Regions from separate parts of the Lysinibacillus sp. EB271-A1-10B genome, predicted to be linked through region 2. Evidence: riboswitches for the same ligand, from Rfam matches in the RefSeq annotation. Region 2 holds a riboswitch; the other holds the start of a gene.
The links. Region 2 has a riboswitch for glycine ahead of gcvT (glycine cleavage system aminomethyltransferase GcvT). Riboswitches for the same ligand answer to the same signal wherever they lie in the genome.
Positions count from the first base shown of each region.

Region 1: another riboswitch for glycine. It lies ahead of AC3WSK_RS08720 (amino acid permease); the one in region 2 lies ahead of gcvT (glycine cleavage system aminomethyltransferase GcvT).

Region 1 is NZ_JBYTDL010000004.1:272,900-280,280, forward strand. It holds partial or broken gene AC3WSK_RS08705 (ribonucleotide reductase barrel domain-containing protein) at 1-692, opposite strand, end outside; gene AC3WSK_RS08710 (lipoate--protein ligase family protein) at 895-1,725, opposite strand; gene AC3WSK_RS08715 (rhodanese-like domain-containing protein) at 2,339-2,725, shown strand; glycine riboswitch at 3,259-3,335, shown strand; gene AC3WSK_RS08720 (amino acid permease) at 3,497-4,837, shown strand; gene AC3WSK_RS08725 (glutaminase) at 5,004-5,975, opposite strand; partial or broken gene AC3WSK_RS08730 (zinc-binding metallopeptidase family protein) at 6,116-6,874, opposite strand.
Region 2 is NZ_JBYTDL010000032.1:33,506-40,886, forward strand. It holds gene gcvPA (aminomethyl-transferring glycine dehydrogenase subunit GcvPA) at 1-656, opposite strand, end outside; gene gcvT (glycine cleavage system aminomethyltransferase GcvT) at 682-1,782, opposite strand; glycine riboswitch at 2,057-2,149, opposite strand; gene AC3WSK_RS24315 (shikimate kinase) at 2,292-2,807, opposite strand; gene AC3WSK_RS24320 (hypothetical protein) at 2,827-3,027, opposite strand; gene comGF (competence type IV pilus minor pilin ComGF) at 3,005-3,430, opposite strand; gene AC3WSK_RS24330 (hypothetical protein) at 3,423-3,740, opposite strand; gene comGD (competence type IV pilus minor pilin ComGD) at 3,733-4,173, opposite strand; gene comGC (competence type IV pilus major pilin ComGC) at 4,173-4,511, opposite strand; gene comGB (competence type IV pilus assembly protein ComGB) at 4,522-5,595, opposite strand; gene comGA (competence type IV pilus ATPase ComGA) at 5,573-6,592, opposite strand; partial or broken gene AC3WSK_RS24355 (Ltp family lipoprotein) at 7,281-7,381, shown strand, end outside.

The DNA of each region.
Region 1 (7,381 bases), on a different contig from region 2:
GTGTTACGTGGACGCAATGTTGAACCATTTGTCCCTACACCACCACCGCGGCTCATAATTTCCATCACTTGCTTACGGTGATCACTTATTCCTTCACGTGAATCTGCTACAAATGGCATTACGTAACAGTTGAAGAAAGTTACATCCGTTTCAGATCCAGCTCCATAAATAACTCGTCCAGCTGGAATGAATTTTAATGAAACTAGTTGCTCATAAAACTTCTCAAACCATTCTTGGCGTTTCTCTTGTGTTTTTTCAACAGCAGCAAGCCCTGTTGCATTTCGTTTTGCGATTTGTTCATAAAATATTTCAAGAGGCTTTTCTAGCACGTCAATTGAACGCGTAATCACACCCGTTTCTTGCTCTTTCGGATCATCTATAGCACTACGGTAATCTTCCTCAATCAAAATTTCTGCTGTTTTTGTAGACATATCAAGCTTTTGGATTGTCCCTAAACCACGTGCAGGGAATTTTGGATCTGCCTTCACTGTTAATACGACGAAATCACCGGCTTTTAACGTTTTCTTTTCCGTATCTTTAAACGAGTAGCGATCGATCATTACAAGTCTTGATACACCTTTATGCGTAATGTGCATATCAGGTGTTACGGGATGAACCTGTGGAAATTGTTCAATATCTTTGTTTAACTGTTCAAATTTGTTTACTTCGGGTTGATGATTTGTGAGTACCATCGTTTTGCCTCCCTTATTTTCTGCTTTACAAATATAAATACACAATATCATGTGTCGTTAAACACTACATATTGTGTATGTTTCTTAAAAAAAGATACTATATCTAGTTTTTTAATTCAACTCTTGCAATTTCGAACAGAATGCGAACTGCTTGTTACTACAAGGGTTGAACGCTAAAAAAATATTTTTCTTATACCATTTTTTATTTTTTGAAGTTCCAATCATCACATGCATATTTTTTTTCTTCTAGTGCATGTACATATTCTAATTGCTCCTCAGAAAGTGTAAATGGTTTTAAATCAATTTGCAACGATTTTGCAAAACCATCTCTAAAAGCTGTCACACATTGTGCAATAGTCACAGGTTCTTTAACAAGGTTATTGATAGCAACCGCTTTTTCAGGCATCTTTCTACGCATACGCGCCTTCGCCTCTTCACTTGAAAAATTGAAGACAGATAATAATTTTTCTTGATCTAAATCAAGTAAAATAGCTCCATGCTGTAAAATAACACCTTTTTGACGAGTTTGTGCACTACCTGCCACTTTTTTACCTTCTACTACAAGCTCATACCAGCTTGGCGCATCAAAGCAAACTGCACTTTTAGGTTTCTTTAAGTCCGCTCTTTGTTCTTCAGTATTAGGAACACTAAAATAAGCATCCATGCCTAGATTATGAAACCCTTGCAATATCCCTTCACTTAACACTCTATATGCCTCTGTCACTGATTCAGGCATATCTGGATAGCTTTCAGAAACAATGACACTATATGTCAATTCATGTTCATGTAAAACGGCTCTACCACCTGTTGGACGACGAACAAAGCCTAGCCCTTGTTCTCGCACCGCTTCTAGATTAATATCTCTTTTCGCTTGTTGAAAATAGCCAATCGAAAGAGTTGCTGGCTCCCACTCATAAAAACGAATAACCGGTGGAATTAAACCTTCACTATGCCAATCAAGTAATGCTTCGTCTAATGCCATATTGAAAGATGGGCTACATTTCCCTGAATTTAGAAAATACCAAGTTGTCATATTTTCATCTCCTACAATTAATCATTTATGCCTCGGCATAAATGCGTCGGGAATCGGCTTTGTGCTTGCACAAAGAAATCCTTTTCGATTCCGTGACATCAGCCGGAGGCTTTACCTTTTGCGAATGTGTACAAAATAAGGCTCATCCCTATAGCGAGTGGTTGATTTCCGTTCCGGCCGGGCTCTTTCTCTGGGGACGACCGATGAGCCGCTTGGGCCAACAGGATGTTGGTCACGAAGGCGTTATCACAGGATGTGATGCTCTTAGCCTTCGTTCCCCTATCGCTAATCCCCGAGGAGTCGCCCTGCCTTCACTCCAATCAACCTATATATCGCATACGTTTTAGCAAATGCCATCCTACTCATGGTGATGAGCCAAAAATTAATGTTTCTCAAAATTTTGACACTCTGCGTTTAGTTCTATTCTTTATTGAAGTATCATCCACCCAAATCTAAAAATGGAGTAGCATGATTCTGTGACATTTCACTAATAACATCCATACATATAGATAGATTAATTCTAGCCACAATCTAATTAATTTTATCAAACTCATTGGACTATCGCTAGCGCATCTTTTATAATAATAAAGAAGATAGAAAGGGGTAAGAAATTTTGTTAAACATACTTATCACAATCGGTGTTATTTTAGTAGTCGTAATTGCATATATCGGTATCAATGCCCTACGACTAAAAAAAGCCGTAACAAACCTAACACAAGAACAATTTATTGAAGGCTATCGTAAAGCGCAGCTTATCGACGTACGTGAGCAAAAAGAATTTGATGCAGGTCACATTCTTGGTGCACGTAATGTTCCTTCAACAACTCTACGTCAACGTCACAAAGAAATTCGCCCAGATTTACCAGTATATTTATACTGTCAAAATACAGGCCGTAGCGCACGTGCTGCTCTATTTCTTAAAAAACGTGGCTACAACCAAATTTACCAACTTCAAGGCGGCTTCCGTACTTGGACAGGTAAAATAAAGTCTAAAAAATAATTTCAAAAAGTCGTTAAGGCATAAGTGACTACTATAAATAAATATACTCGCGAAATCTAAGGTAATTTATTTATATATACCTATCTCACTTTGTTTTAAACAGGAAGAAACCATCTCAAATGACTATGAGATGGTTTACTTTTTGCAAAAAATTCTGAGTTTCTACTATATTATATTTATTGTTTAACGTCTGACAACTTATTGAACAGAAAAAAGTAGCGCGTGCGGCAATATACTGCTCACATCACATTCAACTTCCTTTATCAAAGTTCTAGCTGCTTCCCTCACTCGTCCCTCGCCTTTTTTAACCTTTATACCAAACATTAAATATTATCCCTATTTTAACGTATGTCTAAAAATACTATTTTTCGTGTAATTTTTACCTAGACGAACTCCAATCTTCTTTTTTTCTGAAAAAGACAGAAATTTACCCTTGAATATTTATGGTAGCACTGATAGGATGTATAATATCTTAAAATAATGTCATCAAGACATACAATACAAGCTATGAATGCTATGGATAAAACTATAGCAGGAGCAGTTCTGGAGAGAGCGCATTTTGCGTCGCCGAAGGGTTCACTATCTCAGGCAAAAGGACAGAGGAGTAATATTAACTTTCATCATGAAAGCTATACCACACGAATGTTTTCTTTTTTACATACAACATTCGCTATGGGTATTTGTTATTCTGTCGTTTACGAGACTAGTGTCACTACTAGTCTCTTTTTTATTTCCAGTCATAGTTATTACGTATCTTTGAGGGGGAGCAACGTGGAACAACAACAACAATTAAAACGCGAATTAAAAAATCGCCATGTGCAGCTCATTGCGATTGGCGGAACAATCGGTACTGGTTTATTTTTAGGCTCCGGTAAAGCCATTGCTTTAGCAGGACCTTCCATCATCTTCGCCTATCTAATTGTCGGAACTGCCTTATTTTTCGTCATGCGGGCGTTAGGTGAACTGTTATTATCGAATGCTGGCTATACATCATTTACTGATTTTGCATCCGAATACATAGGACCTTGGGCAGGTTACATTACCGGTTGGACATACTGGTTCTGCTGGATTATGACCGCTATGGCAGATATTATTGCTGTCGGCGTTTATGTACAATATTGGTTTGACATTCCACAATGGGTGCCTGCAATTGGCTGTTTAGTCCTGTTGCTAATGTTGAATCTATTAACTGTAAAACTATTTGGCGAACTAGAATTTTGGTTTGCACTTATAAAAGTCATTACAATTGTTGCACTGATTGTGATTGGACTATTCATGATATTTACAGGCTTTCAAACAGGCGCTGGCACAGTTTCCGTTGAAAATCTTTGGGCATATGGCGGGTTATTCCCGAATGGTCTACACGGGTTCCTAATGGCATTCCAAATGGTTGTTTTCGCTTTTGTTGGTGTCGAGCTAGTAGGGGTTTCCGCTGCTGAAACGGCCGATCCTAAAAAGAATATTCCTTCTGCCATTAACAAAATTCCATTACGCATTTTATTATTCTACGTAGGGGCGCTATTTGTTATTTTATGCATTAATCCTTGGCATGAAATGTCTGCCTCTAGTAGTCCATTTGTACAAGTATTTACACTAGCTGGTATTCCAATTGCTGCAGGGATTATTAATTTTGTCGTTCTAACATCTGCTGCCTCGGCTGGTAATAGTGGTTTATTTTCTACAAGCCGCATGCTCTTTAATCTTGGAAACAACAAGCAAGCTTCACCAACATTTGCAAAGCTCAATAAAAACAGTGTACCAAGTAACGCACTTGTTGTATCTGCAATTGTTGTATCCGTAGGTGCATTACTAAGTAAATTAATGCCTGAAAACGCCTTTAGTGTTGTGACAACGATTAGTGCCATTTGCTTTATCTGGGTATGGAGTATTATATTAATCTCTCATATCATCTATAAACGTAAAAATCGTGCTCTTCATGAAGCATCAATTTTCAAGGCACCTTTCACACCGTTCGTGAACTATTTAGTACTTGCCTTCTTTGCATTTCTATTAGTAGTAATGTTCATTTCAGAGGCAACTCGTACGGCATTACTATTGACACCAATTTGGTTTATATTGCTGCTAATTCTTTATAAGAAAAAAAGAAAGTAATACGCTAAATTATATTGTCCTGGATAGTGACACTTTAAGCAAAGTGAAGCTATTCAGGGCTTTTTTTATTACAAATTAACGGCATTTTCTTGGCGGATGTTTAGAAAGCCGCGGAAAGAAGTAAAAAAGATGACTTCATTTACTGAAGTCATCTTTCTTTTATTGATTAAAAAATATTCATATTCCATTCGGTAGCGATATGCTTAAGTAAATTCACGCCAGCTACGCTGTTCCCGATGTCATCAATTGCTGGTCCATATATGCCAATACCGCTCCCAGCAGGAAAAGGTGAATCTAAGCCTGCATGACTTGGTACAGCCGCCAATATCGCTCCGGAAACACCACTTTTAGCGGGTAACCCGATAAATGCAGCAAATTTACCAGAAGCATTATACATACCACAAGTAACCATCAATGCCTTTGCTAATTTTGCTACTTGCTTAGGAAAAAGTTGTGTTTTTGTTAGAGGATGATAGCCATCATTGGCAATTACTAAACCAATCATTGCTAAATCTGAAACATTTACTTCAATCGCACATTGTTTTAAATAAACCTCCAATGCTTCCTCTACAGGACAGTCTAAAAAGCCAGAATCCATTAAATAATAGGCTAATGACCGATTTCGATTTGCTGTTTGCCACTCAGATTGATAAACCTCTTCATTCACCTTTAATTCCTTGCCAACCATTTGCTCTAAAAAATTAAGGATTTTTGAAACCTTTTCTTGCGGAGAATTTCCGTCAAGCATAGAGGATACTGTAATGGCTCCAGCATTAATCATTGGATTAAAAGGTTTCCCAGGCTGATGGCTTTCTAGACGAATGATTGAATTGAAGGTGTCACCTGTAGGTTCAACATCAACTCGTTCTAAAACATAAGGTAATCCTCGTTCCATACACGCTAAAATAAATGTAACGACCTTTGAAACACTCTGCAGCGTAAATAGTTCAGTTGTCTCTCCGGCTTTCATTTCGTCATTATTAGTACCGATAATCGAAATCGCCAATTGATTTGGATCTTTTTCAGCTAAAGCAGGAATATAACTTGCACATTGCCCCTCTTTAGCAAAAGGACGAAACTGTTCCACCCATTCTGCCGCAAGTTGATTATTATTATGATTGTTATGTTCTGTCGGCATTTTCTAATCTCCTTTCAAAAAACGGCATTTTACGCCAATAACTACTCAATAAGTACACTTAACTAAGAAAAAACTTAATAATAGGCAAAAACAGAGTCTCCATAGTTTACCCTACGAAGACTCTTTTTGGTATAACTTTTTTAAAATTTTGGAGGCATTTTACCTTCTGGAATTAGTGAAACATAAGTCTCCCCATCCAGACGTTCCTTCCATTCTTTTTTAGCTTCTTCAATCAGTGCTGGATTATCAATTAGATCCACAGCAGTGCAAGCCATAATTTTTGCTGCCTGCAACATCCCCTTATGTGCTATTGGCATAACACCCTGTGATACAACCTGCCAAGTATGAAGTGGTGTACCTAGTGCCATACATACAGTTGTACATTGAACAGTTGGGACATTCCAGCTTACATCTCCAACGTCCGTTGATCCACCTAATATAAATTCAGGTAGGACACTTGGGATGTGGTCAGCAATAACTTTACCTTGTAACTGCATAGCATCATCTTTTTTTAGACCTACTAATGCTGATGCCTGAATTTCAGGCGTAAATGTATTAAAAATAGCTTGGGCATGCTGTTCATCTTCTCCTGTATAAGTAGGCATTCCTAAATCAATTATTTGTTTTTGCATCGCACCATAAAGTGTTTTATTTGGAATAAGATTGGACGCTGCTCCCTCAAAGGCGATTTCTAACGATGTTTCAGTCATCAATGTTGCACCTTTAGCAATATTTTCAACACGTTGATAAATCTCTTGTACCTGATGCTTTTTAGGTGCTCTAATTAAGTATGTCACCTCTGCATACGGTTGAACGACATTTGGAGATGATCCCCCTGTGTTTGTAACCGCATAATGCACACGCGCTTCTGGAATGATATGTTCGCGTAAATAGTTCACCCGATACGAAAAACATATACATTTCTAAAAAATGTAAACAGCTCTACTGTGACACAACTTATATCTTTCGAATTTCGTTTTGTGTCTTCCTTATTCCCCGAGTCTGGTTTCGCAAAAAAGCTACTGCCATTTGGTATGACTCTCCAAAGGCTTAAATTCCGCAGTATCGTTGCGTACACATCTAAGGTTTAGTTTTTAGTTAAACTCCTTAGATTGAATAATTTGCTAAATTAATGCTTGCATTCAAATCTTTATCCAGATCATTGTTTTTCATCTTGACATGGTGTACTGACTCGACAATAACCAATTACCAACTTTTGTTTAGCAAATTTCTCAATGGACATTAACTCCATGTGTACCACCACTCTTTCACTATGATAAAATCACATTACCCTGTTTAGAGAGGTTGTTAACATTTTTATAGTTGTATATATTTTTCTTGTTCACACGAAGGCGCAACCCTTCATGCAGTCTTTCTCTCACGAGTAGACCTCTTATGCTTTCACA
Region 2 (7,381 bases):
TGACCAAAGAAGTTAGGATATTGTGCAATAACAGCTGCCGTATTATCATCTATTAATTCCTTTAAAGCTTCTACATCTGTCACACCATCATTTTGTGGAACAGTAACAATTTCAATGGATTGACCATATGCATATGTAGCAACGACATCACGATACTCAGGGTGAACTGCTTCAGATACTAAAATTTTCTTACGGCGTGTATGGCCAGCTGCAAGCATACCTGCTTCAGCTAACGCTGTTCCTCCATCGTACATAGAAGAGTTTGCAAGATCCATGCCTGTAAGCTCTGCGATCATCGTTTGGAATTCAAAAATTGCTTGTAATTCCCCTTGTGAAATTTCTGGTTGATATGGAGTATACGCTGTGTAAAACTCTGAACGAGAAATAACATGGTCCACGATAACCGGTTTATAGTGGTTGTATACGCCTGCACCTAAAAACGATACGTTAGCATTTGTATCTTTATTTTTCGCAGCCATTGCTGTTAATTCTTTTAATAAAGCTGATTCAGATTTCGCTTCTTTAATATCATATAGGCCTTTAAAACGTACTTTTTCTGGAATATCCTCAAATAACGCATCAACTGAGGATACACCGATTACGTCTAACATTTCTTGTTTATCTTGCTCCGTCATTGGTAAATAACGATGTTTCATAAATGTAGGTCCCTCTTTTCAACTTTTATTTTGAACGCTTGTAAAACGGTGTTTCAACTGTTACTACTTTTAAGTGCTTACCACGAATTTCAATTTCCAATTCAGTTCCGATAGTTGCGAATTGACTGTCAATTAATGCGTGACCAACATTTCGTTTAGAAGAAGGAAGTTGTGTACCTGTTGTCACTTCACCGATTTCCTTACCATCCTTCAACACTTTGTAGCCATGGCGAGGAATTCCTTTATCAATCATTTCAATACCCACAATTTTACGTGACAGCCCAGTTTCTTTTTGTGCCACTAATGCCTCATGACCATTAAAGCCCTCTTTATTTAACTTCACAGCAAAACCAATACCAGCCTCAAGAGGTGAAATTGTCGCTGATAGCTCTTGCCCGTATAATGGAAGACCTGCTTCAAAACGAAGTGTATCACGGCAGCCTAAACCTGCAGGAACTACACCTTTGTCTTTTCCAGCCTCTAAGATTTTACCCCATAATGCTTTAATATCTTCTGGAGAGCCATATAGTTCAAAGCCATCTTCTCCTGTGTAACCGCTACGAGATACTAATGCTTTATGACCAGCAACTTCAACATCTGCTTGGAAACGGAAGTATTTAATCGTTTGTAAATCAGTATCTGTTAATGTTTGAAGAACTTCTTCTGCTAATGGACCTTGAAGGGCAATTTGTGCATAAGCCTCTGATTGGTTGTCTATCGTTACATCATATTGATGTTGATTTTCCATCATCCAATCATAATCTTTTTCAATATTTGCCGCGTTCACGCATAATAAATAATGATTGTCTGCTAATTTATACGTTAATAAATCATCGACAACACCACCATCTTCATAGCACATTGCATTATATTGCGCTTGACCTACTGCAATCTTAGAAATATCATTTGTCAAAAGGTTTTGTAAAAACTCTAGTGAATTAGGTCCAGTTACTAAAATCTCACCCATATGTGATACATCAAATAAGCCAGCACGATTACGTACTGCATCATGCTCTTCTTTAATAGAAGAGAACTGCACTGGTAATTCCCATCCACCGAAGTCAATTGTTTTACCACCATGTTTTGCATATTCTTCAAATAGAGGTGTGCGTTTTAATTCTGTCATTGTTTTTGCCCCCTTATTGTTCGTTACATATTTACTTATAGTAGTTCGTCTGTTTTTTTGTACAGTCATGCTTCCCTTGTTTGTTCATCCAAATAAAGAAAAACGAACAACATTAGGTAAAACATTTAGACATAAAAAAAGACAGACGAACCCCTTTTCGGGATTCTCTGTCCTTGCACCTGAAAGTTACACCAGACTGACTCGCATACATACAATGCCAATCAGCCGGCTTTCCCCTTTGGTGGCTGTAGTACTACAGCACTCTCCAGAGTTGCGTCTTATACGAGTCCTTTTACCTGAGAGATTCATAACATTTTGCTATTTGCTCCTTCGGTGACGTCTATACGTGCTCTCCCCGTACAATCATCCGCCCAAGTTTCAACTTGGTACTATTTAGTATTCAATGAACATTAAGTAACTTTTGTCTATATCCTAACATTAATTGCATTGAAAAGGCAATCATTTTTTATTTTATGTTAAAAAACGAACATTTAAGTATTAACGATACATCAATGTTCGCTTTTTAGCCTTTTAACTTGGAATACTAAATACTCAAGAATTTGGCGGATTGTTCGCCCCTCTGTTAACACTTGTATATGTCCTACTTCACGATAGAACTTTCTTCTGTAATGATACAGCTGCTCTAACTCTTCTTTCGTCGAGCTCTGTACAATCGGTCTGTTCGGATCATGCTGTATTCGTTTGTATATATCTTCGAATGTCGCATCTAAAAAAAACACGAGCCCACTGCGTCTCATTATTTTTCGATTTTCAGCATTAATTGCGACTCCACCACCTGTTGAAATAATACAAGCTTCGTCCCGGAAGTTTTTCAAAAATTCTGTTTCTATTTCCCGAAAACGTGCTTCTCCGTATTTTTCAAATATTTGCGGAATTGTCATACCCTGCTGTCGAACAATCTCATGATCCATATCGTAATAGGGCATCTTTAACAAATAGCTTAAACGTCTTCCTAACGCACTTTTCCCGGAGCCCATAAAACCAACTAAATATATTTTTCGCATTCGAATCACCTTCTTATAACTACGATTCTACACTGTCTGACAAAATTTGTCCTAATAAATTTATCGTAGCTCGAACATTGAGCTTTTCTAGGCCATCATATGTTCGAAACTGAATCTCATAAGACGTACAAAACGTAAGGACAAAAGTAGTTACAAAAAATAATAATCCAATTGCGATTAAAAAAATAGCCCCTCTGTCATTTTTCAAAAACTGGAACATAGAAAGTTCGCTCCTTTTTACTACCACTTGGAAGTTCAACAGCTACTGTTAACATATCTTTTTCATATCGGAACTGGCATTTAGTAATACCAACTAGCATTGGTACATGACCACCATTTACTTGATCACGAATTATATTGCTGTAACAATCAATATTATGAATGGTATCTGCGGCCTGGAAGGTTATTCTCTTTTGATCCTTTCGAAGTGTAAAAGATGAAATATCACTTACATACATATTCAAATCATAAACAAAAAGCTCCCACTTTGATTGCTCATCAGTTAGCATCGTTGTTTTCATTTCAGCAAACCAAAGCATAATAAACACAACAAGATGGGCAATAAGCACAAAAACAACTAATTGAAACATCGCTTCTAATAATGTGTAGCCTCGCTCATTCATCAACTTCACCTGTCAGTTGTATACATTTTTTACGTAATTCCCGCGTATTTTGAAAACTTACGCATACCCCTTGTCCATTCATAAACCACTGAAATTCTATATTATCAATGGTTTTAGTGCCTTCTGTTTGTTGTAGATTGCGGTAATGCTTTAAGCCTTCATAGGCCGTTTCAGCTGCGAACACCTCCAACTTCTTGTTATAAAGAGTCGTTTTCATCGTATAGCTAATTGGTATTAATGTCGTGCATACTAACATAACAATGACTACTGATAATATCGTTTCCACAAATGAATAACCAGATTCATTCAATCCTCGATCTCCCTCGTCCTAATGTAATCACAACTTTTTTCACACCTTGAGGCGTTTTAAAATAAACAGTCCCTGGCGTCATGACGTTTCCATTATAGTTGTACATAATCGTGTAAATTGAACTCGATGCAGGCATAAACTCAACCCCTTTCGGAAAAGGGCGTTCATATAATTCTGTAAAAATATCCTTTTTAATAATGTATCTCTTTGATGAACTTTCAAACTTCATCGAGATATATTCCCTTTGATGCATACTATAAGTTTGTATATATTGAATATCTAATTGAATTTGTGTAAAAAATTGCTCAAGCTCCCTAGTCTCCACTCCTTTTAACGAATATTTGACGACAATCGCTGACAAACACATAAGGATAAACAATACAATTAGCATTTCAACAAATGTATAGCCACGCTCACTCTTATTAGTATCCATCAATTACCAGAACCAGTATCGGTAGAGGTTTTCGCCAATCGTACCTCCCCATCCTTAGTGATTACAATCTCTTCTTTATTAGGGCAGGTCGTTTCATTCTTCTTTAAATAGCCTTTCGCTACCAAATCTTGAATCGTTGGATAATCCATAAAATCTACTCGATACGCCTCCACCTGACCTTGCACCATGCTCACATACGCTTTGCACCCCTTCTCATCGACGGTGGCAAAATGTTTCGTAACATTTGGGATTGTAATTAAAATTAATATGGAAATAATCAGGAGAACTATTAACATTTCAATTAAAGTAAAACCTTTTTGCTGCTTTATACGTTTCATTATTAACCTCCTATACTAGTTCAATCATGTGATATATTGGCAATAATAAACTTACATATGCGGCAACTATGCACATCGCTATAATGATAAAGAAGGTGGGCTGCACGAACACAAGGATTTTATGCAATAGTTGCTCTTGCTTTTCCGTCATTAACTCGCTGTACAGTACTAGCTCTTTTCCTAAATAGCCACTTTGTTCTCCATGTTCAACAAATGTTGTAAAATCCTTCTGCCAAACTGTCATCAACTTAACTGCTTGCGTTAGCGTATCACCCAAAACAACGCGATCCTTTATACATAGCGCTAGATATTGTAAAAACGGTTGAAGTCGCTGCTCCTCTAAAATTTGTAGACTTGCCTGTAAAGAAAACCCACTTTGTAGCAGGCTCCCTAAATAAGCAGCAAATTGTCTCGTCAAAGACATTCGTGTATAAATCCGAATCAAAGGAGTTTTTAGAATAATATTTAACTGGCGAGCAATCGGACGTCGTTTGAGAGTAAGGTAAAAAATGAAAATACAACAAAATACCGCAATGCCTATGAACATTAAAGTATCGGGAAGATGCAATAATGCCTTTGACAAAGCAATGCTTGTCTCCTCAGTGCCGGTAGTTCGGCTAGTCACCATTTTTTCGATATTAGGAAAGAATATGGTACGAAACACTAAAAACAACAGCAACAAAAATAAAATAAGTACTACAGGATATAGGAGTAGCTTCATTAATTTTTTCTTCGTCGCTTCACTCAAAGCCATTTGCTTTGCCACGCCTTTTAACGTCTCAATCATATGCCCATTGTTTTCTGCAACTGTAATGGCTACTAAATGCTGTTTTGGAAGTTGTAATGCTTCAAAAACTCCTAAAACACCGACTCCTTGTCTCAGCTTTTCATTGATTAGCTTTTGCATGTCTTCATGTGCTTCAATATGATGAGGTAATAAAATAGAAATAGCCTGCGGGAATAAATAACCTTCCTGCATTAACACACTTAACCGACTAAAAAAATGAGCTTGCTCCCTTACGCGCCATTTTGTTGCCTTATTGTAAGCCAATTGAATTCTTTCAATAAACGTTCGTATTCGCATAGTGATGACTCTCTATCATTTCTTTTTGACCTGCAAGTGTTAACTCATGTGGCAATTCATAGCTAGTTTTTTGCATAATTGCTTTAATGGCCATTTGAAGTTGAACATCGCTTAATATTTCAAACAATGCACGACGTTCTTCCTGTATTATAGGTGATTGGAAAAGTGTTTGAGCGACTATACCTACCACAGTTTGGCGAAGTTCTTCTATTGATACACCCAAGTCCAAAAATCGATAAAGGCAGTTTACCGAATCCTTAGCATGAATGGTTGAGACTACTAAATGACCTGTTAAAGAAGCTTCGATTGCGATTTTTGCAGTCTCTTTATCACGTATTTCACCAATCATAATAACGTCGGGTGAGTGGCGTAAAATAGCCTTTAAGCCTGTAGCATATGTAACGCCAGCTCGTTCGTTTACTTGAATCTGTAAAAGATTAGCTTGATTATTTTCTACAGGGTCTTCTAAAGAAATGACATGACGATTTAGTTCTGTCGAACAGTAATGGATTAGAGAATACAAGGATGTTGATTTACCAGAGCCTGTCGCACCTGTGAAACATAAAAGTCCCTGTTGATGTTTCACTAGTTCCATCAACATGTTTGCTGCATATTCGGAATAAGATAAAGAAGTAAGTGGGAATGCATGATTTTGTAGAAGTAGACGGATAATTAGGCTTTCTTTTAAAAATACGGAGGGAAGTGTCGAGACACGAAAGGCATATTGATCTTGTTCCATAGCTTTTTGGAAAGAGCCGCTTTGGGGTTTTCGCCGCTCGCTAATATCTAATGCCGCTGAAAATTTATAAAAGGAAATCATTCGTTCCGCAAGATTATTTGGTAACTCACCTGCTTGGAGTAGCTTATCATATTTGCGAAAATAAATACGATACCGCTCACTTTCCGGAACTAAAAGTAAATCTGATGCACCGAAATGATAGGCTTTTAGTAAAAGTTGCTCACATTTTCGTTCAACAACCGTTTCAAAGTTCTGCATATTCGCACCCCTCTTCTGGTTTTTTCGAATATGACCGCTCTATTCGTTATGTCCTAGTATAGATAGGAACTTGCCGGAAGAAAAGCTCTTTTCTTAAATTAAAAATTTGCTATAAAATTTCCTATCAAACATGTTTTTTTGCGATAAAAATGTGGATACCTTGCTAATTTCCATAAACGATTCGTTCAGTAATATATATACTAAGTCAATAATTTTCTAATTACTACCTTATATTCATCAATCCAAACACATCAAAACATCCTTTAAGACGATTACCAATACGATTAGTTTTCTATAAAATGAAAGAGGCTACCGAAATAATATGGCGGCCATTTAATTCTTCATATCACCTAATAAAATCTCTTATTTATTAAATAGCAACTTAAAGTAATTATAGGTTCGAGAAGACACATCCAATTCTAATGCCTGCCCTTTAATTTTAACCTTCCATTCTAAATATGATTAGAGAATACAAGGATGTTGACTTACCAGAGCCTGATGCACCTGTCACGAAAGTACAAGTTCTGAAAAATGTATTTCCTTCTATTATATCTGTTATCATCCCAGACAGTCATAGGGCACTGGATATCCTTTGTGTACTTTGTATCACAGATAATTACAAACACAATTAAGACCACCCATCACGGAGTGGGATGCTGAGGCAGAAGCAAAAGCAATAGCGGAAGCGAAGGCGAAAGAAGAAAGCATTCCTAGAGAAAATAAATCGGCATTAAAAAAAGCAGAAGTATATGCGAAATCTATGTCCATGTCAAAGGCTGGTATTTATAA